DNA from 4 places in the Allobosea sp. NPDC055332 genome. Region 1 is predicted to be linked to each of the others. Evidence: riboswitches for the same ligand, from Rfam matches in the RefSeq annotation. Region 1 holds a riboswitch; each other region holds the start of a gene.
What was found. Region 1 has a riboswitch for cobalamin ahead of ACWIGM_RS28440 (CbtB domain-containing protein). Riboswitches for the same ligand answer to the same signal wherever they lie in the genome.
Positions count from the first base shown of each region.

Region 2: another riboswitch for cobalamin. It lies ahead of ACWIGM_RS24915 (TonB-dependent receptor plug domain-containing protein); the one in region 1 lies ahead of ACWIGM_RS28440 (CbtB domain-containing protein).
Region 3: another riboswitch for cobalamin. It lies ahead of ACWIGM_RS24700 (ribonucleoside-diphosphate reductase subunit alpha); the one in region 1 lies ahead of ACWIGM_RS28440 (CbtB domain-containing protein).
Region 4: another riboswitch for cobalamin. It lies ahead of ACWIGM_RS16590 (ABC transporter substrate-binding protein); the one in region 1 lies ahead of ACWIGM_RS28440 (CbtB domain-containing protein).

Region 1 covers NZ_JBSHMO010000005.1:610,593-616,376, reverse strand. Annotated here, with positions in the region: gene ACWIGM_RS28465 (D-2-hydroxyacid dehydrogenase) at 1-75, opposite strand, end outside; gene cobD (threonine-phosphate decarboxylase CobD) at 181-1,185, opposite strand; gene cbiB (adenosylcobinamide-phosphate synthase CbiB) at 1,184-2,164, shown strand; gene cobO (cob(I)yrinic acid a,c-diamide adenosyltransferase) at 2,161-2,772, opposite strand; gene cobU (bifunctional adenosylcobinamide kinase/adenosylcobinamide-phosphate guanylyltransferase) at 2,777-3,289, opposite strand; cobalamin riboswitch at 3,345-3,524, shown strand; gene ACWIGM_RS28440 (CbtB domain-containing protein) at 3,560-3,733, shown strand; gene ACWIGM_RS28435 (CbtA family protein) at 3,744-4,499, shown strand; gene ACWIGM_RS28430 (DUF1636 family protein) at 4,548-4,973, shown strand; gene cobW (cobalamin biosynthesis protein CobW) at 4,970-5,784, shown strand, end outside.
Region 2 covers NZ_JBSHMO010000004.1:708,476-714,259, reverse strand. Annotated here, with positions in the region: gene ACWIGM_RS24935 (DUF3616 domain-containing protein) at 1-519, shown strand, start outside; gene ACWIGM_RS24930 (NUDIX hydrolase) at 569-1,132, shown strand; gene ACWIGM_RS24925 (hypothetical protein) at 1,251-2,147, shown strand; gene ACWIGM_RS24920 (GntR family transcriptional regulator) at 2,243-2,998, shown strand; cobalamin riboswitch at 3,048-3,245, shown strand; gene ACWIGM_RS24915 (TonB-dependent receptor plug domain-containing protein) at 3,367-5,310, shown strand; gene ACWIGM_RS24910 (ABC transporter substrate-binding protein) at 5,307-5,784, shown strand, end outside.
Region 3 covers NZ_JBSHMO010000004.1:659,382-665,165, reverse strand. Annotated here, with positions in the region: gene ACWIGM_RS24705 (ribonucleotide-diphosphate reductase subunit beta) at 1-301, opposite strand, end outside; gene ACWIGM_RS24700 (ribonucleoside-diphosphate reductase subunit alpha) at 467-3,379, opposite strand; cobalamin riboswitch at 3,493-3,691, opposite strand; cobalamin riboswitch at 3,848-4,050, shown strand; gene metE (5-methyltetrahydropteroyltriglutamate--homocysteine S-methyltransferase) at 4,165-5,784, shown strand, end outside.
Region 4 covers NZ_JBSHMO010000003.1:48,264-54,047, reverse strand. Annotated here, with positions in the region: gene ACWIGM_RS16610 (ABC transporter permease) at 1-297, opposite strand, end outside; gene ACWIGM_RS16605 (LacI family DNA-binding transcriptional regulator) at 494-1,525, shown strand; gene ACWIGM_RS16600 (amidase) at 1,515-2,921, shown strand; gene ACWIGM_RS16595 (hypothetical protein) at 3,085-3,279, shown strand; cobalamin riboswitch at 3,493-3,703, shown strand; gene ACWIGM_RS16590 (ABC transporter substrate-binding protein) at 3,812-4,951, shown strand; gene ACWIGM_RS16585 (FecCD family ABC transporter permease) at 4,948-5,784, shown strand, end outside.

The sequences.
Region 1 (5,784 bases):
ATACTCGTCGCGCAGTTGATAGGCCGCATGGGCGAAGCCGATGGTGAGGGCGGACTGCTTCGGCCAGGGCTGCATGCGTCTTATCTCCGGATCGCTGGAATTGCCCGACGATAGCGTCGGGGCGCCGCTTCGTCCCGCACTCCCCCGCATGCGCCGGCTGCAGGGATCGCGCAGCAAGGCTCAGGCCGGCGCGAGCGCCCGTGCCAACCGCACCCAGGCCATCTCGTCCCCTGGCAAGCCGAAGCGCAGGCGCGAGCGATCGTGCTGGAAGCGGCGGACATAGATGCCGGCGCGGCCAAGCCGCTCGAACAGGTCCGGCGCCTGCGATGTTTCAAGCAAACGATAGAGCACCGTGCCGCCGATCATCCGGCCAAGCGGGACGAGAAGATCATCGAGACGCCTGCTGTCGGCAGCGCGGGCCTCGCCTGCTGCCGACAGCCACTCCGCATCGCCGAGCGCGACCGCTCCGACATGCAGCGCTGGCCCCGCCACGGCCCAGGGGCCGAGCATCACCTGCAAGGCGTCGGTAAAGTGCGTCTCACCGACCGCGAAGCCGAGCCTGAGGCCCGCCAGCCCATAGGCCTTGCCGAAGGAGCGCAACACCAACGCCCCCTTCGGCAGGATCGGCAACAGGCTCATCTCGGGCGCAAAGTCGGCAAAGGCCTCATCGACCACCAGCAGGCCGCCTTGCGCCGCGAGCGCACCGGCCAGCCTGACCAGCGTTTCCTGTGCAACGATGCGCCCGTCCGGATTGTTCGGGTTGACCAGCACGACGACATTGGCATCGCCGGCTTCGACGAAATCATCGATCTCGCGCACCGTCGCTCCCGCCTTGCGCCAGGCCGGCGCATGCTCGCCATAGGTCGGCCCAAGCACGGCGACATTCGCGGCCGGGACCAGACGCGGCAGCAATTCGATCAGGATCTGCGTGCCGGGCGCCGCGACGATGCCGCTTTCAGCGCGAATCCGGTAGGCCTTGCGGGCCGCTGACAGCAGCGCCGACTCCTCCGCCTTGCCCGGCAGGCGTTGCCACAGGCTTAACGGCAGCTCCGGAAGCGGATAGGGGATCGGGTTGATACCGGTCGAGAGATCGATCCAGGGTTTTGGCGCCTGCGGAAACAGCGCCTGGGCCGTGGCGAGATCGCCGCCATGCCAGATCGCTTCCTTCGTCTCCCCAGCCGCCATGTCGCTCTCCGCAAGCCTGCCGCTCCTCCTCGCCGCCCTCCTGATCGAGGCGGCGATCGGCTATCCGGCGCGCCTGTTCGCATGGATCGGCCATCCCGTCACCTGGATCGGCGCGCTGATCGGCTGGCTGGACCGCAGCCTCAACCGCGAAGCCATGAGCTTCGCGATGCGGCGAATGGCCGGCGTCGCTGCGCTCCTGATTCTGCTTGGGGTGACGCTCGCAGTTTCGCTTGGGCTGGTCGCGCTCTGTCGCCTCGCTGCACCGTTCGCCCTGCTGCCACTGGCATTCCTGGCCTCGTCTCTGCTCGCCCAGCGCAGCCTGCACGAGCATGTCGCCCGCGTCGCTGAGGGACTGGAGCAAGGCGGCCTCACCGGCGGGCGCGAGGCGGTCGCGATGATCGTTGGTCGTGATCCGGAGAGCCTCGACAAAGCCGGCGTCGCCCGCGCCGCGATCGAGAGCCTCTCCGAGAATTTTTCCGACGGCATCGTCGCGCCGGCCTTCTGGCTCGGCCTCGGCGGCCTGCCGGGCGGGGCGCTCTACAAGGCGATCAACACCGCCGATTCGATGATCGGCCACAAATCGCCGCGATACCTCGCCTTCGGCTGGGCGGCGGCGCGGCTCGACGATCTCGTCAATCTGCCGGCTTCGCGGCTGACCGCCTTGCTACTGACTGCCGCCGCGGCGCTCGACCGGCAGGCCGATGCCGGCGCGGCCTGGCGCGCGGTTCGCCGTGATGCCGGACGCCACCGCTCGCCCAATGCCGGCTGGCCGGAAGCGGCGATGGCGGGTGCCCTCGGCCTGCGATTGGCCGGCCCACGCATCTACGGTGCGGTCAGGGTCGAGGATGGCTGGATGGGCGATGGCCGGGCGGAAGCAACCGCCGCAGATATCCGACGGGCGCTCGCCCTCTACCGGCGCGCCTGCCTGCTGCTCTGGGGGCTGGCAGGAATTGGAAGCGCGGCTGCGCTCGCCCTCTAGAACTCGATCCCCTCCTGCGCCTTCACGCCGGCGGCGAAATGATGCTTCACCAGCGTCATCTCGGTGACCAGATCGGCGGCCTCGATCAGCTCCGGCTTGGCGTTGCGGCCAGTGACGACGATGTGGAGGTCGGGTCGGCGGGCCTGCAGCACCGCCACCACCTCGGCCAGCGGCAGGTAATCGTAGCGCAGGGCGATGTTGAGCTCGTCCAGCACCAGGAGCCGGATGCTCTCATCCGCCATCAACTCCCTGGCTTTCTCGAACGCTCGCGTCGCGGCGGCGATGTCGCGGGCCTTGTCCTGCGTCTCCCAGGTGAAGCCCTCGCCCATGGAATGCCAGGAGACCTGGTCGCCGAAGGCGTCCAGCGCCTTGCGCTCGCCGGTCGACCACGCGCCCTTGATGAACTGTACGACGCCGATGCGCCAGCCATGGCCGAGCGCGCGCAGGATCAGGCCGAAGGCGGCGGTCGACTTGCCCTTGCCCGGGCCGGTGTTGACGATCAGCAGGCCCTTTTCCAGCGCCTTGCCGGCGACCTTGGCGTCCTGCACCGCCTTGCGCTTTTCCATCTTCGCCTTGTGGCGGGCGGCGTCCTCGGCCTCGTTCGTCATCGCGTCACTTCACCTGCATCGGCAATCCGGCGACCATGAAGACCACGCGCCCGGCCTGCGCCGCAAGCCGCTGATGCAGGCGGCCGGCCTCGTCGCGAAAGCGCCGGGCGAGCGCATTGTCCGGCACGATGCCGAGGCCGACCTCGTTGGAGACCAGTACCACCGGCGCACTCGCCTCGCGGCAAGCCGCCACGAGCTCGCCGGTCGCGATCGCGATGTCGCGCTCGGCCAGCAGCAGATTGGTCAGCCAGAGCGTCAGACAGTCAACCAGGATGGGTTGCCCGACACGCGCATTGCGGATCGCCTCGGGCAGCGCGACCGGCGCATCGACCGTCAGCCAGTCGCGCGAGCGCCTGGCGCGATGCTCGGCGATGCGGGCGCGCATCTCGTCGTCATAGGCCTGGGCGGTGGCGATATAGGTCCAGGGCGCCGGCAGAGCCTCGATCAGCGCCTCGGCATGACGGCTCTTGCCGGAACGGGCGCCGCCAAGGACGAGGGTGAGCGGAGGGAGGGTCATGTCTACCATTCGCTTTCAAGGATCATCGTGCATTGCACAGCACCGCGCCTGTGGCTAATGATCGTCGATGACGGTGCCTCGACAACGAGGTGAAAAGGGAACGCGGTGAAGGACCGCGGCTGCCCCCGCAACTGTAAGCGGCGCGTCCTGCGCCATCGGCCACTGGGTTTCCCGGGAAGGCGGAGCAGGACACCAAGCCGTGAGCCAGGAGACCTGCCGTCTTTCGATGTCGTCCAGCAGGCTGCCGGTGGGGTGGCCAAGGAGAACCAGATGAATACGGCTACCGTCACCAGCCAGGCCAGCGTTTCGGAGCGGGCGAAAGCCGTCGCTGCCGCGCTGATCCTCGGCTTCGTGCTGATCTACACCGTCGGCTTCGCTGCCTCGTCCACTGTCCACAACGCGGCGCACGACACCCGTCACGGCCTCGCTTTTCCCTGTCATTGAGGGGAAGCACATGGTCACGCGTGTTCTCACGGTCAGCATTCTGGCCGGGCTTCTGGCTGGGCTGCTGATCTCGGCGCTCCAGCACGTCACCACCACCCCGCTGATCCTCAAGGCCGAGACCTATGAGGCGGCTTTGCGTGCGCCGAGCGGGCCGGTGCAGGCCGCGTTCTCGGGCGAGGCCCGCATCCAGCTCGCGCATAACGACCCGAAAGCCGGGGCCGAGCACACCGGCGAGCATGAATGGAAGCCGCAGGACGGCCTGCAGCGCACCGCCTTAACCAGCCTGGTGACGATCGGTACTGCGATCGGCTTCGCCGCCCTGCTTCTTGCCGGGATGATCGCCGCGAACGAACATATCGACCAGCGCCGGGCCTTGGCCTGGGCCGTCTGCGGCTTCCTCGCCTTCGGGCTCGCCCCGGCGATGGGGCTGGCGCCCGAATTGCCGGGCTCCGCCGCGGCCGAACTGCAGCACCGCCAGCTCTGGTGGCTGCTCACGGCGGTGGTCACCGCCGGCGCGCTCTTCGTCTTCCTGCGGGTCGAAGCCTCCTGGGCGCGGGCGCTCGCCGTACTGGCGCTACTGCTGCCGCATCTGATCGGTGCGCCGCATCCGGCCGCGCCGGAGAGCAAGGTGCCGGCCGAGATCGCCGCGCATTTCGCCGCGCTCTCGCTCGCCATCCAGGCCGCGCTCTGGCTCGTCACCGGCTTTGCCGTCGGCGTGCTCTGGCCTTGGGCCACGCGCCGCAGCACCGCCACCGCGGTCGCCTGACGCCTCGCGCGGCCGACCACGGCCGCGCCAGCCCAAGGAGGCGTTTTGATGCTCGAAGGCGATCTCGCTTTCGCGACGCAAGTCCGGCAGGAACCGGGCTGCACCATCCATGTCTGCACCGTCTGCCGGCGCCAGCGCGAGGATCTGCCGGAAGGCTATGACCAACCCGGCATCGGCCTTGCGGCAGCGCTCTCCGAGCGCATGGCCGGCAGCGGCATCGCCGTCATCCCGGTCGAATGCCTCTCCGTCTGCAAGCGGCCCTGCACGATCGCGCTCGCGGCCGAGGGCAAGTGGACCTATCTGATCGGCGATCTCGACGCCGGTCTTCATCTCGACGAGATCGTCAGCGGGGCGGAGAAATTCGCCGCCAGCGCTAACGGCATCGTTCCCTGGAAAGAAAGACCCGCTCCGTTCCGCAAGGGCGTGGTCGCGCGCGTGCCTCCCCTGCCGCGCACACAAGGATCAAACGAATGAACGCTCCCCAGACCACGACGCTCGGCAAGGTGCCGTGCACGATCATCACCGGCTTCCTCGGCGCCGGCAAAACCACCCTCGTCCGGCATCTGCTCGAGAACGCCGGCGGCAAGCGCCTCGCCGTTCTCGTCAACGAGTTCGGCGATCTCGGCTTCGACGGCTCCTTCATCGCCGGCTGCGGCATCGAAGGCTGCACGCAGGACGACATCGTCGAACTGCCGAACGGTTGCATCTGCTGCACCGTCGCCGACGACTTCGTGCCGGCGCTGGAAAAGCTGCTGAACCGGGAAAACCCGCCGCAGCACATCCTGATCGAGACCTCCGGCCTCGCTCTGCCGAAGCCGCTGGTCAAGGCCTTCAACTGGCCGGCGATCCGCTCGCGCGTCACCGTCGACGGCGTCATCGCCGTGGTCGACGGGCCGGCGGTGGCCGAGGGCCAGTTCGCCGACGATCCCGAGGCGCTGAAGGCGCAGGCCGCGCAGGACCAGGCGGTCGATCACGACAACCCGCTGGAGGAGGTGTTCGAGGACCAGATCCTCTGCGCCGACTTGATCCTGCTCAACAAGAGCGACCTCGTCGACGCCGAAGGGCGCGAGCGCGTCAAGGCCGAGATCGCCCAGCACCTGCCCAAGGCGATCAAGGTGGTCGAGACCGCCCATGGCAAGGTCGAGCCGGCGCTGATCATCGGGCTGGGAGCCGCAGCCGAAGCCGATCTGGCGGCGCGTCCCTCGCATCACGGCGAGGGCGAGGATCACGACCACGACGATTTCGACAGCGTCGCGCTGCCGCTGCCGCAGGCCGGCTCGCCGGA
Region 2 (5,784 bases), on a different contig from region 1:
GCCGATCTCCTCGCCGCCGCCGGCGAGGTCGCGCCCTATCTCGGCAAGCCGCTCGACGAGAAGACCAACGGCCTCAATATCGAAGGCGTCGCCGTGATCGGCGACCGGCTCTGGCTCGGGCTGCGCGCGCCCTCGCTCGACGGCCGCGCCTTCCTCGTCGGTGGCAGCCTCACGGAGCTGTTCAAGCCCGGGAGTGAACCGGGGACGGCAAAGCCGCAGCTCCTCGCCTTTCCTGCGGGAGCACAGCGCGGCGTGCGCGACCTTGCCCCGCTCGCCGATGGCCGCCTGCTCGTCCTCGTCGGCCCGGCGCAGGAGCAGGAGGTACCCTATGCCATTCTGCTGCTCGACCCGGCCGAGCCCGCTACCATCCGCCAGCTTGGCGAGCTGCGTCCGCGTGAGGACGCCAAGGCTGAAGCCCTCACTGTGCTCACCCAGGAACGCGATGAGCTGCGCGTCCTCATCGGCTATGACAGCGTGAAGAATGGTGGCTTCGAGGAATACCGGCTGAAGCTGCGCTGATCGGGCAGCGCGCTTTCCAGCCGCAGTCGGGCATGCGATGCGCTGGGACATGAGCTTCCTTGCGCGCCTCGATTCGCTCGTCTCCCGCTATCTCGCCGAGGTTGTCGGCCCACGCGAGCGCCTCGCGCTGCTGCGCTGGCAGATCGCCGAACACCATCCGCTCGACGCGCGCGAGACCATGCCCGGCCATGTCACGACCAGCGCCTTCGTGCTCTCGCCCGACCATGCGCAGGTGCTGCTGATCGACCATGTCGTGATCGGCCGCTGGCTCCAGCCCGGCGGCCATTACGAGCCCGCCGCGGCCTTCCACGAGTCGGCGCTGCGCGAAGCGGTGGAGGAGACCGGCGTTGCCGAACCCGCGCTGCATCCCTGGCATCGCGGCGGCGACCTGCCCTTCGCCATAGACAGCCACGAAGTGCCCGGCAATCCGCGCCGGAGCGAACCGCCGCATATCCATCACGACCTGCAATATCTGTTCATCGCCGACCCCGCCCTGCCATTGATCGCCCAGGAAGAGGAGGTCCACGCCGCGGCCTGGAAGCCGATTGCGGAACTGGCGGAGATTGCGCCCGTGGCCTTCGCGCGCCTGCGCGCCCCGCGCTTTGCAGGCTGATCCGGTCGGCTGTTGCTCATTCGCAACAATGTAACGATATGATCCTGCGGTCGGCCATCTACTATTGCGACTCATTCGCATTTGCGTACGGTGGGCTCAGTCAACAGGATCGCCAGCCATGCTGAAGCCCGCCGCCTTCGCTCTTGCCGCCTCTAGCCTGCTCTCGCCAGCTTTTGCCGCCGATCTCCCCTCGCGCAAAGGCGCGCCTGTCGCGCCGCCGGTGCTCTCGGCCTGTACCGAGAACGAAGGCATCCCGACCGACGCCTTCGGCTTCACCACTGGCTCGGACGTCGCCGAGGTCGGCTCCTTCGGCGCGAGCCTGACCTATAATGGCGGCTTCGGTGTTCGCGACGGCCGCCAGGCCGCGCATGGCCTGCAGCTCCAGGGCTCCTATGGCCTCTTCCCCTGTTTCGAGATCGGCCCCTATCTGCTCGGCGGCTTCACCGACGCGACCATCGCCGATACCAAGGCAGACAACCGCAGCGCCGGCGCCGGCGTCGAGATGAAATACCGCCTGCTCGGCCGCGACCTGCATGGCATCGGCCTCACCATCGTCGTCGATCCCAGCTTCAACCGCACCGACCCGACCGGTGCCGGCAACTTCACCACCTACAACACCGGCATCCGCCTCTTCGCCGACAAGACGCTGGTTCCCGGCAAGCTCTATGCCGCGCTCAATCTCTCGCACGACCTGACCTGGACGGGCCCGAGCCCCTATCTGCGCTCCTCGACCTTCACGGTCGGCGGCTCGCTCGCCTGGCAAATGCTCGACGGGCTCTATCTCAGCGGCGAAGTCCGCCATCAGCGTCGCCACAGCGAGCTCGGCTTCGGCAAGGAGGCCGGCTACGCCACCTTCGCCGGCCCCGGCATCTTCTGGCAGGCGACCAAGCAGTTCGCCATCTCGGCAGCCTACAACGTCCAGATCGCCGGCAAGGCCAAGGGCCAGCCGGGAGATCTCGACATCACCAATTTCAGCCAGCATCTGGTGAAGGTGAAAGCGGCCTACAGCTTCTGACGAGGCAACCCGGATTTTATTGCGCCGGTTCACGGATTGCGGACCCTGCGGCCCAGACGCTAAGACGGGACGGTCTTCAATCGTGGATATCGGCAATGGCGCGCGACGAGGCCGGAAGCGGCACATCGGACAAGGCCGGAATGATCTGCCGGGCGCTGCGTCGCGCCATCATCGAGCGGGCGCTCGAACCCGGCGCGACATTGCCGGAAGACGCGCTGGGTGAGCGCTTCGGCGTCAGCCGCACGCTCGCGCGCCATGCGCTCGGCCAGCTCGCCGCCGAAGGGCTGGTCGAATTGCGCCGCAACCGCACCGCCGTGGTGGCGACGCCGAGCTGGCAGGAAGCGCGCGACACCTTCGACATCCGCATCGAGCTCGAGCGACTCGTCGTGCGCCAGCTCGCCGGCCGGCTGAGCAAGGCGCAGCTGGCGACCTTGCGCGCCCATGTCGACGCCGAGGATGCGGCTCGCGGCGGTGCCGATGCGATCTCGATCCGGCTCGCGACCGAATTCCACATCCTGCTCGCTAAGATGACGGAGAGCCCGATCCTCATCCGCTATGTCAGCGAGCTCGCCTATCGCTGCTGCCTGATCCTGTCGCTGTACAGCCGGCCGCACTCCTCGGAATGCGGCGTCAACGAGCATCGCCTGCTGATCGAGGCGCTCGCGAGCGGCGACAGCGAGAGTGTGATGAAACTGATGCATCACCATCTCGACTCTGTGGCGGAGCGTGCGCTCGTGGCGGAGGCCAAGCCGCGTGAGCGCGACATCATGGCGATCCTCGCACCTTATGCGGAACCGCCGGCTCCAGCCGGGAAGATCCCGCGGAAACGCGCACTCAAGGCGGCCGAATAAGCCCTGCCGCGAAGACAGTGGGCGAATTGACCCCGCCGCATTTCCGCCCTACTCGTGAACGCGACGGTTCCCTCACGGGATCAAAAGGGAACGCAGTGCGGATGGCTTGGCCATCTCATGCTGCGGCTGCCCCCGCAACTGTAAGCGGCGAGCCTTTCGCCATACGCCACTGGGACCTCGGCCCTGGGAAGGCGGCGAAGGGCAGCGACCCGCGAGCCAGGAGACCTGCCGTCAGCCGTGGTCACACGCGAACACATCGGCCGGGGTGCGCTGATGGGTGGTAGAACCGCGCGCGCCCGGTTTCGGGAGCGGGTGGGGACATCTCGTTCGCGGTGACGTGCCACTGACGTTACCCGCCGAGGTTTCCCGTGTTCCGTTTGCCAAAGCCCGCCAGGAGCGGGCGTTCGCCCCTTGCCCTCTTCCTGCTCACCACTTCGATCCTGCTGGCGCCGCTTTCCGCACTGGCGCAGTCGGGCGAAAAGCCGATCGCGCTCGACGAGCTCGTCGTCAGTCCGACCGGCGTGCCGACCCCGGCGAGGGAGATCGCCAGCTCCGTCACCGTCGTCACCTCCCAGGAGATCGAGCGCCAGCAGCGCCGTACCCTGCCGCAGGCGCTCGCCGCCGTGCCCGGCCTCAACATCGTCCAGATCGGCGGGCCGGGCGGACAGACCTCGGTCTTCATGCGCGGCACCAACTCCAACCATGTCAAGGTGCTGATCGACGGCATCGAGGCGAACGATCCCTCGACGCCGAACCGCTCCTTCGATTTCGGGTCGATGCTGACCAACGATATCGAGCGGATCGAGGTGCTGCGCGGCCCGCAGAGCGGGCTCTACGGCGCCAATGCGCTCGGCGGCGTCATCTCGATCACCAGCAAGCACGGCGAAGGCCCGCCCAAGGTGACCGCCACGGTCGAGGCCGGCTCGCACGGCACCTTCAACCAGTCGGCCGGTTTCAGCGGTGGCGATGACCGCTTCAACTACGCCTTCAACGTCGCGCATATGCGCAGCGACTCGACCGATTCCGTGCCCTCGAAGCTGATCCCGCCAGGTGTTCGGGTGAAGCCCAACACCTATGACGCCTATACCTATTCGGGGCGGCTCGGCGTCGCGCTCAGCGACACGCTGAGCCTCAACTGGGTCGGCCGCTACACCGACGGGCAATTCCTCTCGACCTATGACATGGGTTTCCCGGGCCAGCCGACGCCCTTCCGCTCGCGCTTGAACTATGCGCAGGCCTTCACGCGCGGCGAGGCTGTCTGGGATCCGCTGGACGGGCGCTTCATCAACCGCTTCGGCGTCTCCTATTCGAATCAGGATCGCAGCTATCGCAGCCCGAACGGCTTCGGCCAGCTCGGGCTGCCCGCGGAAAATCTCGGCGAGCGCGTGAAGTTTGACTGGCGCGGCGACCTCGAGCTCGCCAAGGGTCACAGCCTGATCATGGGCCTGCAATACGAGCGCGAGCGGCTCGACACGCCGAGCCTCACCGCCTCGAATGGCAACAAGGGCGCCTTCCTGGAATACCAGGCCAATATCGCCGACAGCTTCTTCCTGGCGGCGAACGTCCGGCACGATCATGACGACAGTTATGGCGGCTATACCACCTACCGCATCGCACCGGCCTATATCATTCCGCAGACTGGAACCAAGCTGAAGGCGAGCTATGGCACCGGCTTCAAGCCGCCGACCCTGGCCGAGCTCTTCATCGACTACCGGCCGGGTTTCAACTTCTTTGGTAATCCCAATCTGAAGCCGGAAAAGAGCCGCGGCTGGGATGTCGGCTTCGAGCAGCCCTTGCTCGATAACCGCTTCCGGTTCGGAGCAACCTGGTTCCACAACGATATCGACGACCTGATCGTCACTAATCTGACGCGCGATTCCTACGCCAATGTCGGCCGCGCCACGACCAAGGGCGTCGAGGCCTTCGCCGCGCTCGAATTGACGCCGCAGTTCAAGGTTCGCGGCGACTACACCTTCACGCTGGCGAAGGACGAGGTTTCACGCTGGGAGCTGCTGCGCCGGCCGCGCCACAAGGCGAGCCTGACCGCGAGCTGGATGCCGATGGAGAAACTCACCCTGTCTGCGACACTGATCTATGTCAGCTCCTGGATGGACGGCAACCGCGACTTCTCGGTCTCGCGGCTGCGCGCGCCAGGTGCAGCGATCGTCAATCTCGCCGCCGAATACAAGGTCGACGAGCGCTATACCGTCTTCGGCCGCGTCGACAATCTGTTCGACAGGCGCTGGGAAAACCCGACAGGCTTCCTGGTGCCGGGCCTCGGCGCCTTCGGCGGGATCAGGGTGAACCTGTGAGGCGACGGGCCGCCCTCGCGCTCGGCCTCTGGCTGACAACGTTCGGCGGCTCCGCCCATGCGGACGATGCGCCGGCCAAGCCGCAGCGCATCGTCTCGCTCAACATGTGCACCGACGAGCTGGTGCTGCGGCTGGCGTCACCGAAGCACGTCGCCTCGGTGACCTGGCTGTCGCAGGATCCGCGCAACGCCAACATGGCTGCGCGCGCCCTGACGATCCCGGCCAATCACGGGCTGGTCGAGGAGGTGCTGGCGCTGAAGCCCGATCTCGTCATCGCCGGCGCCTATACGACGCGCGCGACCGTCGCGCTGCTGAAGCGCGTCGGGGTGCCGGTCCGCGAGTTCGGCGTGCCGAGCAACCTCGCCGAAATGCGCCAGCAAATCCGCGACATGGCCAAGCTGCTCGGCGAGCAGCAGAACGGCGAAGCCCTGATCGCCGGGATCGATGCCCGCCTCGCGGCACTGGCCGACCGCC
Region 3 (5,784 bases), on a different contig from region 1:
CGTCCTCGGTCAAACCGTCCTTCGACTTCCACAGCGCGATGTCGGCCTGCATCGAGACCTCGGTCGGCATCCAGTGATTGTTGCAGCCGGAGAGGTACTTCTCCCAGGCCCATTTGTATTTGAGCGGCAGGAGCTGGTTCACGTCGGCGCGGGCATTGATCATACGCTTATCGTCGACGCTGACGCGCCCGCCATTGCGGTCGATCTCGCCGAGGCCGGTAGCGTCCGCAGCGGGTGTGGTGTTGGTGAGGATGGTGGGATTCGCCGGGTTCGCCGGCTTGGTATCGGACCAGTCGAGCATGGGGTGTTCCGTTCGATAGAATGAGGCAGATCAGCCCTCCCCGTCATGCTCGCCCTTGTGGCGAGCATCCACGTCTTGAACATCGCACGCTGTCAGCGAAGCGAAGACGTGGATGGTCGGGACAAGCCCGACCATGACGGTCAAAGGCGCCGGGGAAGAGGTGGACTACTGACACGCCTCGCAGGTCGGATCGTCGATCGAGCAGGCATTCGGGACGGCCATGCCGTTCTCAAGAGGGATATCGACGATGATCGGCGCAGCCGCCTTCGCGGCGACCGGCGCGGTAGCGGAGACCGCATTGAGCTTGCCGTCCGTGCCCTTCAGCGTCGACTTCTCGACATGGGTCGCCGACAGCGCGCGCAGATAGTAGGTCGTCTTCAGCCCGAGCCGCCAGGCCAGCCGATAGGCCTCGTCGAGCTTCCGGCCGGAGGGCTGGGCCATATAGAGATTGAGCGACTGGCCCTGATCGATCCACTTCTGCCGGCGCGCGGCGGCGCGGATCAGCCACTCGGTCGGAATCTCGAATGAGGTGGCGTAGAGCGCCTTGAGATCATCGGGCACGCGGTCGATCTGACTGACCTTGCCATCGTAGTACTTCAGGTCCGAGACCATGACCTCGTCCCAGAGACCGCGCGCCTTCAGGTCGTGGACCAGCCCGGCATTCATCACGGTGAAGTCGCCCGACATGTTCGCCTTGACGTAGAGCTGGCTATAGGACGGTTCGATCGACTGCGAAACGCCGACGATGTTGGAGATCGTCGCGGTCGGCGCGATCGCCATGCAGTTCGAGTTGCGCATGCCGGTGGTCTTCACCCGCTGACGCAGGCTCTCCCAATCCAGCGTCGCTGAGCGGTCGAGCTCGACATCCCCGTCACGCGCTTCCGAGAGGATGTCGAGCGAGTCGATCGGCAGGATGCCCTTCGACCAGAGCGAGCCCTCGAAGCTCGGATAGCGGCCGCGCTCGGCGGCAAGATCGACCGAGGCCGAGATCGCATGGAAGCTGATTGCCTCCATCGAGCTGTCGGCGAAGGCGATGGCCTCCTCCGATGCCGTCGGCAGGCGTAAGCTCTGCAGCGCGTCCTGGAAGCCCATGATGCCGAGACCGACCGGGCGATGGCGCAGGTTCGAACGGCGCGCTTCGGGGATGGTGTAGAAATTGATGTCGACGACATTGTCGAGCATCCGCATCGCGGTCGTCACGGTCCGCTGGAGCCGCGCCTGATCAAGTCCCAGCGCCGAAACGTGCGCAGCGAGGTTCACGGAACCCAGATTGCAGACCGCGACCTCGTCGGCCGAGGTGTTGAGTGTGATCTCGGTGCAGAGGTTGGAGGAATGCACCACGCCGGCATGCTGCTGCGGCGAGCGCAGATTGCAGGCGTCCTTGAAGGTGATCCAGGGGTGGCCGGTCTCGAACAGCATGGTCAGCATGCGCCGCCAGAGATCGAGCGCCTTGATCCGCTTGAAGACCTTGATCTGGCCGCGAGCCGCCTTCGCCTCATAGCCCTCATAGGCGTCCTTGAACGGCTTGCCGTAGAGGTCGTGCAGGTCGGGCACCTCGTCAGGTGAGAACAGGGTCCAGTCACCGCCGGCCTCGACGCGTTGCATGAACAGGTCGGGAATCCAGTTCGCCGTGTTCATGTCATGGGTGCGGCGACGATCGTCGCCGGTGTTCTTTCGGAGGTCGAGAAACTCCTCGATGTCGACATGCCAGGTCTCGAGATAGGCGCAGACCGCACCCTTGCGCTTGCCGCCCTGGTTGACCGCAATCGCGGTGTCGTTCGCGACCTTCAGGAACGGCACGACGCCCTGGCTCTCGCCATTGGTGCCCTTGATATGGGCGCCGAGACCGCGCACCGGCGTCCAGTCATTGCCGAGACCACCGGAATATTTGGCGAGCAGCGCGTTGTCCTTCACCGCCTTGAAGATGCCGTCGAGATCGTCGGCGACCGTGGTCAGGAAGCAGGAGGAGAGCTGCGGCCGCAGCGTGCCCGAATTGAACAGGGTCGGCGTCGAGGCCATGAAGTCGAAGGACGACAACAGGTCGTAGAACTCGATCGCCCTGCCCTCACGGTCGATCTCGCGGATGGCGAGGCCCATGGCGACGCGCATGAAGAAGGCCTGCGGCAGCTCGAAGCGGTTGCCGCGGACATGCAGGAAATAGCGGTCGTAGAGCGTCTGGAAGCCGAGATAGTCGAACTGCAGGTCGCGCTCCGGCTTCAGCGCCGCGGCGATGCGGGCGATGTCGAAGCGGCCGAGCTCGGGGTCGATCAGTTCGTTCTCGATGCCCACCTTCAGATAGGCCTCGAAATACTCGCCATAACGGCCGGCCATCTCGGCTTGCGTCGCCTGTTCGGCTTGGCCGTAGGCGAAGCTCAGCGCCTCACGCCGGAGCTTGTCGAGCAAGAGGCGGGCCGAAACTTTCGAATAGTTAGGCTCGCTCTCGATCAGCGTGCGGGCGGCGAGGATCGGCGCCAGCGCCAATTCGTCGAGCGAGATACCGTCATAGAGGTTGCGGCGCGCCTCGGTGAGGACCGGCTCGGGAGAAACGCCGTCGAGATCGACGCAGGCCTCGCGTACGACCTTGTCGAGGCGGGCAGCATCGAGCGGAACGAAGGTCCCGTCGGCGAGCTTCATCTGCAGGGAGGGAGCCGCGGCAACTGCAGGCTTTGCTTCGGCCTGCGCCTTCGCCCGCTCCTGCGCCCGCTCGGCGCGATAGAGCACATAAGCGCGGGCGACCTTGTGGTGCTCGCCCCGCATCAGCGCCAGCTCGACCTGGTCCTGCACGTCTTCGATATGGAATGTGCGGCCAGAGGCGGCCCGGCGCGTCAGCCCGGCAACGACCTGCTCGGTCAGCTCGGCGACGACATCGTGGATTCGGCGCGAGGCGGCAGCGCTCGAACCCTCTACCGCGAGGAAGGCCTTGGTGAGGGCCACCGCGATCTTCGCCGGATCGAATGGCGTCACCGCGCCATTGCGGCGAATGATCTGATAGCCGGGCTCGTTCGCGACCGATTTTTGCGGCGCAGCGGTAACCGGCAAGGCGGCCGTTGGCCGTTCCGCTTCGAGAGACAGAGACATCGGCATCAACCCCAAGATGTTGAGGGCAAAGGCCGAGCGGTTGCGTCGAGAAGGCGCGCGGCAACCCAAGGCCGCGACCTGCCAAGCGCACCACCGGGACACCCCGCCCGAGGACGTAAACTAGGGTCGCGGCAGGTCTCCTGGCTCACGGGTCACCGCTCGCGTCCGTCTTCCCAAAGCCCGAAGGCCTCAGTGACTCGAATGGACGCGAACTCACCGCTGACAGTTGCGGGGGCAGCGCCGGTCTCTCACCGGCTTCCCTCTTAGCTCTCGATCTTGCGATTCGAGAGACCATCGACCACCAGATTTAGTGCTATGAGCACATGCGCTGTCAACTGGTCGTGCGCGCGGGTTTCCTCGACCGCATGTGGAAAGCGAGGACATCTCGGCCTCAGCGTTCGAGAAAGGTATGAACATGGAGACATAAAGATGTCTTTATATTTATTATTGACGACTGGCGATTGGCGCGCCATGATCAAGCGTCGAGGTTCTCCGGCACGGCTTGCCGCATCGGAGCTAAGAGGGAAGCCGGTGTGATGCCGGCGCTGCCCCCGCAACTGTCAGCGGCGAGCTTGCTGCCCCCCGATGTCACTGAGGCTCTCCAGCCTTGGGAAGACGGGCACAAGCGACGACCCGTGAGCCAGGAGACCTGCCCCGACACCATGAACGTCCTCGGGCGGGGTGTCCCGGTGGTGCGCTTGGCGGCTCCGCCCGGACTTGCGTTCGGCCGGTCTTCGTCCCGCGTCCGCTTTGGCCTTTGCCCCCAACTTGTTGGGGTTAAGCCTATGTCTCAATCAGTACATGTCGCCACTCTCGGCACACCGCGCATCGGTCCGCGCCGCGAGCTCAAGACCGCGCTCGAAAGCTTCTGGGCCGGAAAGTCAGACGAGCAGTCTCTGCTTGAAACCGCGGCCGGCCTGCGCGCCGCCAACTGGGCACGCCAGAAGGCGCAAGGGATCACGGTGATCCCGTCGAACGACTTCTCCTTCTACGATCAGGTGCTCGACACCAGCGTCATGGTCGGGGCGATCCCGGCGATCTACGGCTGGAAGGGCGGCCCGGTGCCGCTCGGCATCTATTTCGCCATGGCCCGCAGCTCGCAGGGCGATGTCGAGGCGCACACCTCCTGTGGCCACGCTCATCACGACCACGACCATCATCACGGCGTCCCGGCGCAGGAGATGACCAAGTGGTTCGACACCAACTATCACTACATGGTGCCAGAGTTCGCAGCCGGACAGCGCTTCGAGCTCGCCTCGCTGAAGCCGGTCGAGGAATATCGCGAAGCCAAGGCGCTCGGCTATGAGACCCGCCCGGTGCTGCTCGGCCCAGTCACCTTCCTGAAGCTCGGCAAGGCCAAGGATCCGGCCTTTAATCCGCTCTCGCTGCTTGGCGAATTGCTGCCGGTCTATATCGACGCGCTGCGCCGGCTCTCGGCCAACGGCGCCGAATGGGTGCAGATCGACGAGCCCTGCCTCGTTCTGGATCTCGACGAGCCGGCCCGCGAGGCGCTGCGCCGGACCTATGCGACGATCGCGCACGCCCTGCCGCAGCTGAAGATCATGCTGGCGACCTATTTCGGCGCGCTCGGCGACAATCTCGACACTGCGGTGGCCCTACCGGTCGCCGGCCTGCATCTCGACCTCGTCCGTGTGCCCGAGCAGCTCGACGCGGTCCTTGCCAAGGCGCCGCGCGGCCTGGTGCTCTCGCTCGGCGTGGTCGACGGCCGCAATATCTGGAAGGCCGATCTCGAGAAGGTTCTCGCGAAGATCGAGCCGGTGATCGCCAGGCGCGGCACCGATCATGTTCAGGTCGCGCCGTCCTGCTCGCTGCTGCACAGCCCGATCGACCTGGAGCTCGAGACCAATCTCAATTCCGAGGTAAAGGGCTGGCTCGCTTTCTCCGTCCAGAAGATGGGCGAGCTCTCGACGCTCGGTCGCGCGCTCGGTGGCGAGCGCGACAGCGTCCAGGAAGCCTTGGCCGCCTCGGCCGCGGCAGCTGCCGCACGCAAAGCCTCGCCGAAGGTCAACCACAAGGCGGTCGCCGAGCGGATGGCCGCGGTCACCGAGGCCTTCGGGCGCCGCGAGAGCGAATTCGCCAAACGCGCGAAGCTGCAGCGCACGCGCTTCAACCTGCCAGCGTTCCCGACCACGACGATCGGCTCCTTCCCGCAGACGCCGGAGGTCCGCAAGGCCCGGGCCGCCCATGACAAGGGTCAGCTCGGCCACGCCGAATACGAGCAGTTCCTGCGCGAGGAGACCGCGCGCACGGTGCGTTGGCAGGAGGAGATCGGCCTCGACGTGCTCGTCCATGGCGAGTTCGAGCGCAACGACATGGTGCAGTATTTCGGCGAGCAGCTCGCCGGCTTTGCCTTCACGCGCCATGGCTGGGTGCAGAGCTACGGC
Region 4 (5,784 bases), on a different contig from region 1:
GGCAGTCGGCTCGGCCCGCATCCGGATCAGTTGCGTGACCGGCATGTCGGAGAAGACCGAGCGCCCGAGATCGCCGCGCGCGATCTGACCGGCCCAGGCGGCAAGCTGGTCGATCAGGGGCCGGTTGAGGCCGAGCTGCTCGCGAATGGTCTCTATCTGCGCCGTCGTCGCCTGATCGCCCGCGATCAGGATCGCAGGATCGCCCGGGGTCAGGCGCAGCAGAAAGAAGACGAAGAGCGCGACGAAGGCGAGGACCGGCACGGTGGCGGCAAGGCGGCGCAGGAAGAACGGCATCATGATGCGCGTCTCCCATTTCCGCGCCGGCGGCAGCACGGCTTCGACACGTTAGCCTCCCTAGGCAGCATTCACATTTTGAAACGTTTCAATGCAAGCTCTCACACCTTATAACCAGTCGCAAGCCCCGCACTACGGCAACTTGCGTCAAAAATGCTTGGCCTCTAGAAGTAGTTTGAACCGTTTCACAGAGAGGCTCATGGCGACGATCCGTGACGTGGCTCGCTTGGCCGATGTGTCGGTGGCGACCGTCTCGAATGCCCTGAACAATGCCGAGCGCGTCAGCCCGGAGCTGCTCGGCCGCGTTCGCGCTGCCATGGCGAAGCTGAACTACGCCCCGCATGCCGGCGCACGCTCGCTCAGGAAGCGCTCGAGCGGGCTGCTCGGCCTGATCGTCGCCGACATCACCAACCCGTTCTTCTCCGACCTGTTCGAGGCGATCGAGGACGCGGCGGCGGCCCGCGGCTATCTCGTCCTGCTCTGCAATTCGAGCGAGCGCAGCGAGCGGGAGGAAGCCCATCTGCGCATGCTGCGGAACCAGCGGATCGACGGGCTGATCCTGGCGCCGACCGGTGCGGTCTCGATCCATCGCGCCTCGCTCCTCGCGCAGCTCGAAGTACCGATCGTGCTGGTCGACCGGGCGATGGACGGGCTCGGCTACGATGCCGTCACCCTCGACAACCGCAAAGCAGGCTTCGAAGCGACGAGCCAGCTGATTGCTTGCGGACACGGGCGCATCGCGCTGATCAATGGACCGGAGATTCTCAGGACCGCGGCCGATCGCATGCAGGGCTATCGAGAGGCCCTGCTGGCCAATGGCCTCCCCTTCGATCCGGCGCTTGTTCGCGATGCCGGCTTCCAGGAGCAGCCGGCCGTCGAGGCGCTCTCCGACCTGCTGGCGCAGGACGACCCGCCGACGGCCGTGCTCGCGACCAACAACCTCATGACCATCGGCGCGATGAAAGCTTTGGCCGATCGCGGCCTGGCCTGCCCCGACGACATATCGCTCGTGGGCATCGACGACCTGCCCTGGGCCGATGCAGTGCAGCCGCGACTCACCGCCATGGTCCAGCCGGTTCGCGCCATGGGCGAGGCAGCCTTCGACATGCTGGCCCAGCGGATCGCCGGGACGCGGCTCGGCCCGGGCAGCACCGTCGTGATGCCAGCGGATCTCATCGTCCGCCGCTCCTGCGGTGCGCCCCAGCCCATCCGGAGCTTCCATGGCGAATGATCTGACGTCGCTCAGTGCCGTAGCCGTGCGTGGGCTGCTGCAGGCCGGCAAGGTGAGCTCGGTCGAGCTCGTCCAGGCGGCGCAGGCGCGCCTCGCCATCGTCGAGCCGCTGGTCAACGCCGTGCCAACGCTCTGCATCGAGCGGGCCCTGGCGCAGGCCACAGAACAGGACACTCAGCGGCGCGCCGGCCAGAGCAGCGTTCTGGGCGGCATCCCGATCGTCGTGAAGGACAACAACGACGTCGGCGGCGTGCGCAACACCGGCGGAACCTCGATCTTCCGCGACCGGATCTCTGAAGCTTCCGACCGCACCGTCGCCTTGATGGAGACCAATGGCGCGGTCGTGCTCGGCAAGTCGAACCTGTCGGAGCTCGGCGGTGCGCAGACCACCAACAGCGTCCACGGCACGACGCGTAACCCTTACGACATCCGCCTCACCTGCGGCGGCTCCTCCGGCGGCGCGGCCGTCGCGCTGGCGACCGGCGAAGCCTGGCTGGCGCATGGCAACGATTATGGCGGCAGCCTGCGTATCCCCGCGGCCTTCTGCAACGTCACGGGTTTGCGCCCCACCCCCGGGCGTATTCCGCGCAAGCGCCTCGCCGATCCGTTCGACACCATCGCCGTCGAAGGACCGATGGCGCGCGACGTCGCCGATCTTGCGCTGTTCTTCGACGCGATGACCGGCTTCGATCCCGGCGACTTCCTGACCAGTCCATCGCACGAGCCGCTCTTCCTCGCCGCCGCGCAGGACCCGAGGCGACCGGCCCGGGTCGCCCTGTCCGCCGATCTCGGCGAGCTACCTATCGCTCCGGCGATCCGGAATGCCCTGGACCGTTTCGCGGTGCTGCTGGAAAAGGCCGGAACCATCGTCCATCGCGGCGCTCCCTCGGTGGCCGGAGCGATGGACGCGTTTCGGGCGCTGCGCGGCGAAGGCTTCTTCGCGACCTGGGAGCCCCTGCTCGATACCCATCGCGAGCAGTTCCCGGCGCCGGTGATGGCCGATCTCGTTCGCGGCCGCGATCAATCCGGAGCGGCGATCGTCGCGGCCAATCGCTATCGCAGCGAACTCTACCGCCGCACCGTCGATCTCCTCGACGAGCACGACTTCCTGGTCTGCCCGGCAACACAGGTCCTGCCCTTCCCGGCGCAAACGCTGTTCCCGACCGAGATCGAAGGCCGGCCGATGCAGGACTATCTCGACTGGATCTCGATCACCGCGATCTGGTCGCTGACCGGGCTTCCGGCGATCGCAATCCCGATCGGCTTCTCGCCGGAAGGCCTGCCGATCGGCATCCAGATTTTGTCGCATGGCCGGCGCGAAGCGGACCTGTTCAGGCTCGCCGCCTGGATCGAGCGCGAGCTCGCACTGCCGACCGCGCCGATCGATCCGCACTGAGCCGAGCGCGACAGTTCACAGGAGATCGATCGGCGCCGAAGATCGCCTCGCCGTGGCGCCGATGACGGCTCCGTCAAGACGGCCAGGGCTTGAACAGGCCACGAGACTACCCAAATCGCTACTCGAAAGGGGCCCTCGCCGCATCGCGCAACGGAGCTTCGCCATGGATACCGAGAAGCTGAAGCAGTTTCGTAAGCAATCGATCGAGAAGGCCCTTCGTGCCGGGCTCCCCGCCTATTTCCTCGACGAATGCGCCGATGACGGGGTGATCCGCGTCAAACCCAATGGCGTCGCGGAGCGGATCGTCGTCCTGCAGGGCCAGGCCCGGATCAGCCCGTTCGAGTGCCGATCCTGCTGAGCTTTGGCTCCGGCCGACCTCGCCGTCGATCGCGGTGAGGCCGGACCATCATCGTCATCCGGAGAGGCCGGTTCGCGACGATCCAGCTGGCTTGCGGGGCGGCTCGCTCCTGGCCTGGCAACCGCCCGAAACACGGCCAGGACCTTGCGATCCCCGACACCGGCGTCACGACGGCGATCACCAGCGGCGCTTGACGGTTCGGCCCGGCCCTATAGGTTGAGCCGCGATCGAGGTTCTCCGGGCTGTCCCCCGGAGCTAAGAGGGAATTCGGTGGGGCGCCCAGCGCCGAAGCCGAGGCTGCCCCCGCAACTGTAAGCGGCGAGCTCTCTGTCCATCGTCCACTGGCGCATCTGGCGCCGGGAAGGCCGGGCGGAACCGGCATCGACCCGCGAGCCAGGAGACCTGCCCCGGTCGTCGAAGACGTCTTTCGGACGGGGTGTTCCGGAGCTGTGTGTCGATGGCGGCCTTGGCCTCCATCCATCCACGCCCCTGCGCAGCTCCTCGTTCGTCATCTCGGGGAGCGATGAAATCCATGTTCATGCAGATTGCCGCCCGCGCCATCGCGGAGACCTTGACGGCTGAGCGCAGCCAGTCCTATCAGAAATGCAACATTGTAACAATCAAGGTTGCTTCTGTGCCGACCCCGCACCAGTTCGCTCGCCGTCTCCGCCTGCCGATCGCCGGGCTCCTCGGCTTCCTCGCCGCGGGCGCGGCCTGCGCCGCACCGACGCAATACCCGCTGACCCTTGAGAATTGCCGCGAAAGCGTGACCTTTACCGCTCCGCCCAAGCGCGTCGTCGCGATCGGCCAGACCCAGACCGAGATCCTCTACGCACTCGGCCTCGGCGACCGTGTCGTCGGCACGGCGGTGTGGTTCTCGCCGGTCGCAAAACCCTATGAAGCGGTCAACGCCAAGGTGAAGCGCCTCGCGGACAATGATCCGAGCTTCGAGGCGGTGCTGGCGCAGGAACCCGACCTCGTCACCGCGATGTTCGAATGGCATGTCGGGCCGAACGGCATCGTCGGCAAGCGCGCCCAGTTCGCGGGGGTGAAGGTACCGACCTATGTCTCGCCGACCGATTGCATCGGCAAGGACAATTCCGGCGCGGGCGACGGCGTGCGCACCCAGATGTTCACGATGGAGCTGGTCTATCGCAACATCCGCGAATTCGGGCAGATCTTCGACGTCGCCGAGCGGGCCGAGACGCTCGTCGCCGAGCTGAAAGCGCGCGAGGACAAGGCGGTCGCGGCCGTCGCCAGCCTCAAGGCCAGGGACGTGCCGGTCGTGGTCTGGTTCTCCAGCCGCGACATCAAGGGCGACGGTTTCATGGCCGGTAAGAACGGCGTGCCGGCCTATATCCTGTCGAAGCTCGGCGCCCGCAACATCATCAGCACCAATGAGGAATGGCCGCTGGTCGGCTGGGAGAGCATCGCCGGCGCCAACCCGGCGGTGATCGTCACGGTGAAGATGGATCGCCGCCGCTTCCCGGCCGACGATATCGAGAAGAAGCTCGATTTCCTGAAGACCGATCCCGTCGCCAGCAAGCTCGATGCGGTGAAGAACAACCGGATCGTGATCCTCGATGTCGGTGCGACCCGCGCCGGGCTCGACACGGTCGACGGCATCGAGACGCTCGCCAAGGCGATCTCCGGCTTCGGCCTTTCCCCTTGAGCCACGCCGCCCACGGCCCGAACTGGCCGGCGCGGATCGCGATCGCGCTGGCCTCGCTCGTCGCGCTCACCATCTCGGTGGCGCTGGCGGTGACGATCGGCGAGATGCGCATTCCTCTGGGCACCGCGCTGCGGGCGCTCGGCAACGGGCTGTTCAAGCTCGATTTTCCGGTGAGCGCGATCCAGCAGGGCGTGATCTTCGATTATCGCCTGAGCCGGGCGCTGATGGCCGGGCTCTGCGGCGGCGCGCTCGCGCTCTCGGGCGCGATCCTGCAGGCGCTGCTGCGCAACCCGCTGGCAGAGCCCTATGTTCTCGGCATCTCCGCTGGCGCCTCGACCGGCGCCGTCGCGGTGCTGATCCTCGGCGTCGGCATTGGCGGCACCGCGCTGACGCTCTCGGCCGGCGCCTTCATCGGCTCCTGCGCCGCGCTTGCCGTGGTCGCCCTGCTGGCGACGGGTGCGGGCGGGGCGAGCGATCGTGTCATTCTTGCCGGCGTCGCCACCTCGCAGCTCTTCAATGCGGCGACGGCGACGATCGTCACGACGATGGCCAGCGCCGAACAGGCACGCGGCGTGATGTTCTGGCTGCTCGGGAATTTCGGCGGCGTGCGCTGGCCGGATCTGTGGATCGCGGCGCCGGTCGCCTTCATCGGCTTCGGCATCTGCATGCTGCACGCCAAGGCACTCGACGCCTTCGCCTTCGGCGTCGATGCCGCCGCCTCACTCGGCGTCGCGGTGACGCGGGTCAAGGTCGTGCTCTTCGCGACAACCGCCGTGATGACCGCAGTGATGGTCTCGATTGTCGGCACGGTCGGCTTCGTCGGTTTGATCATC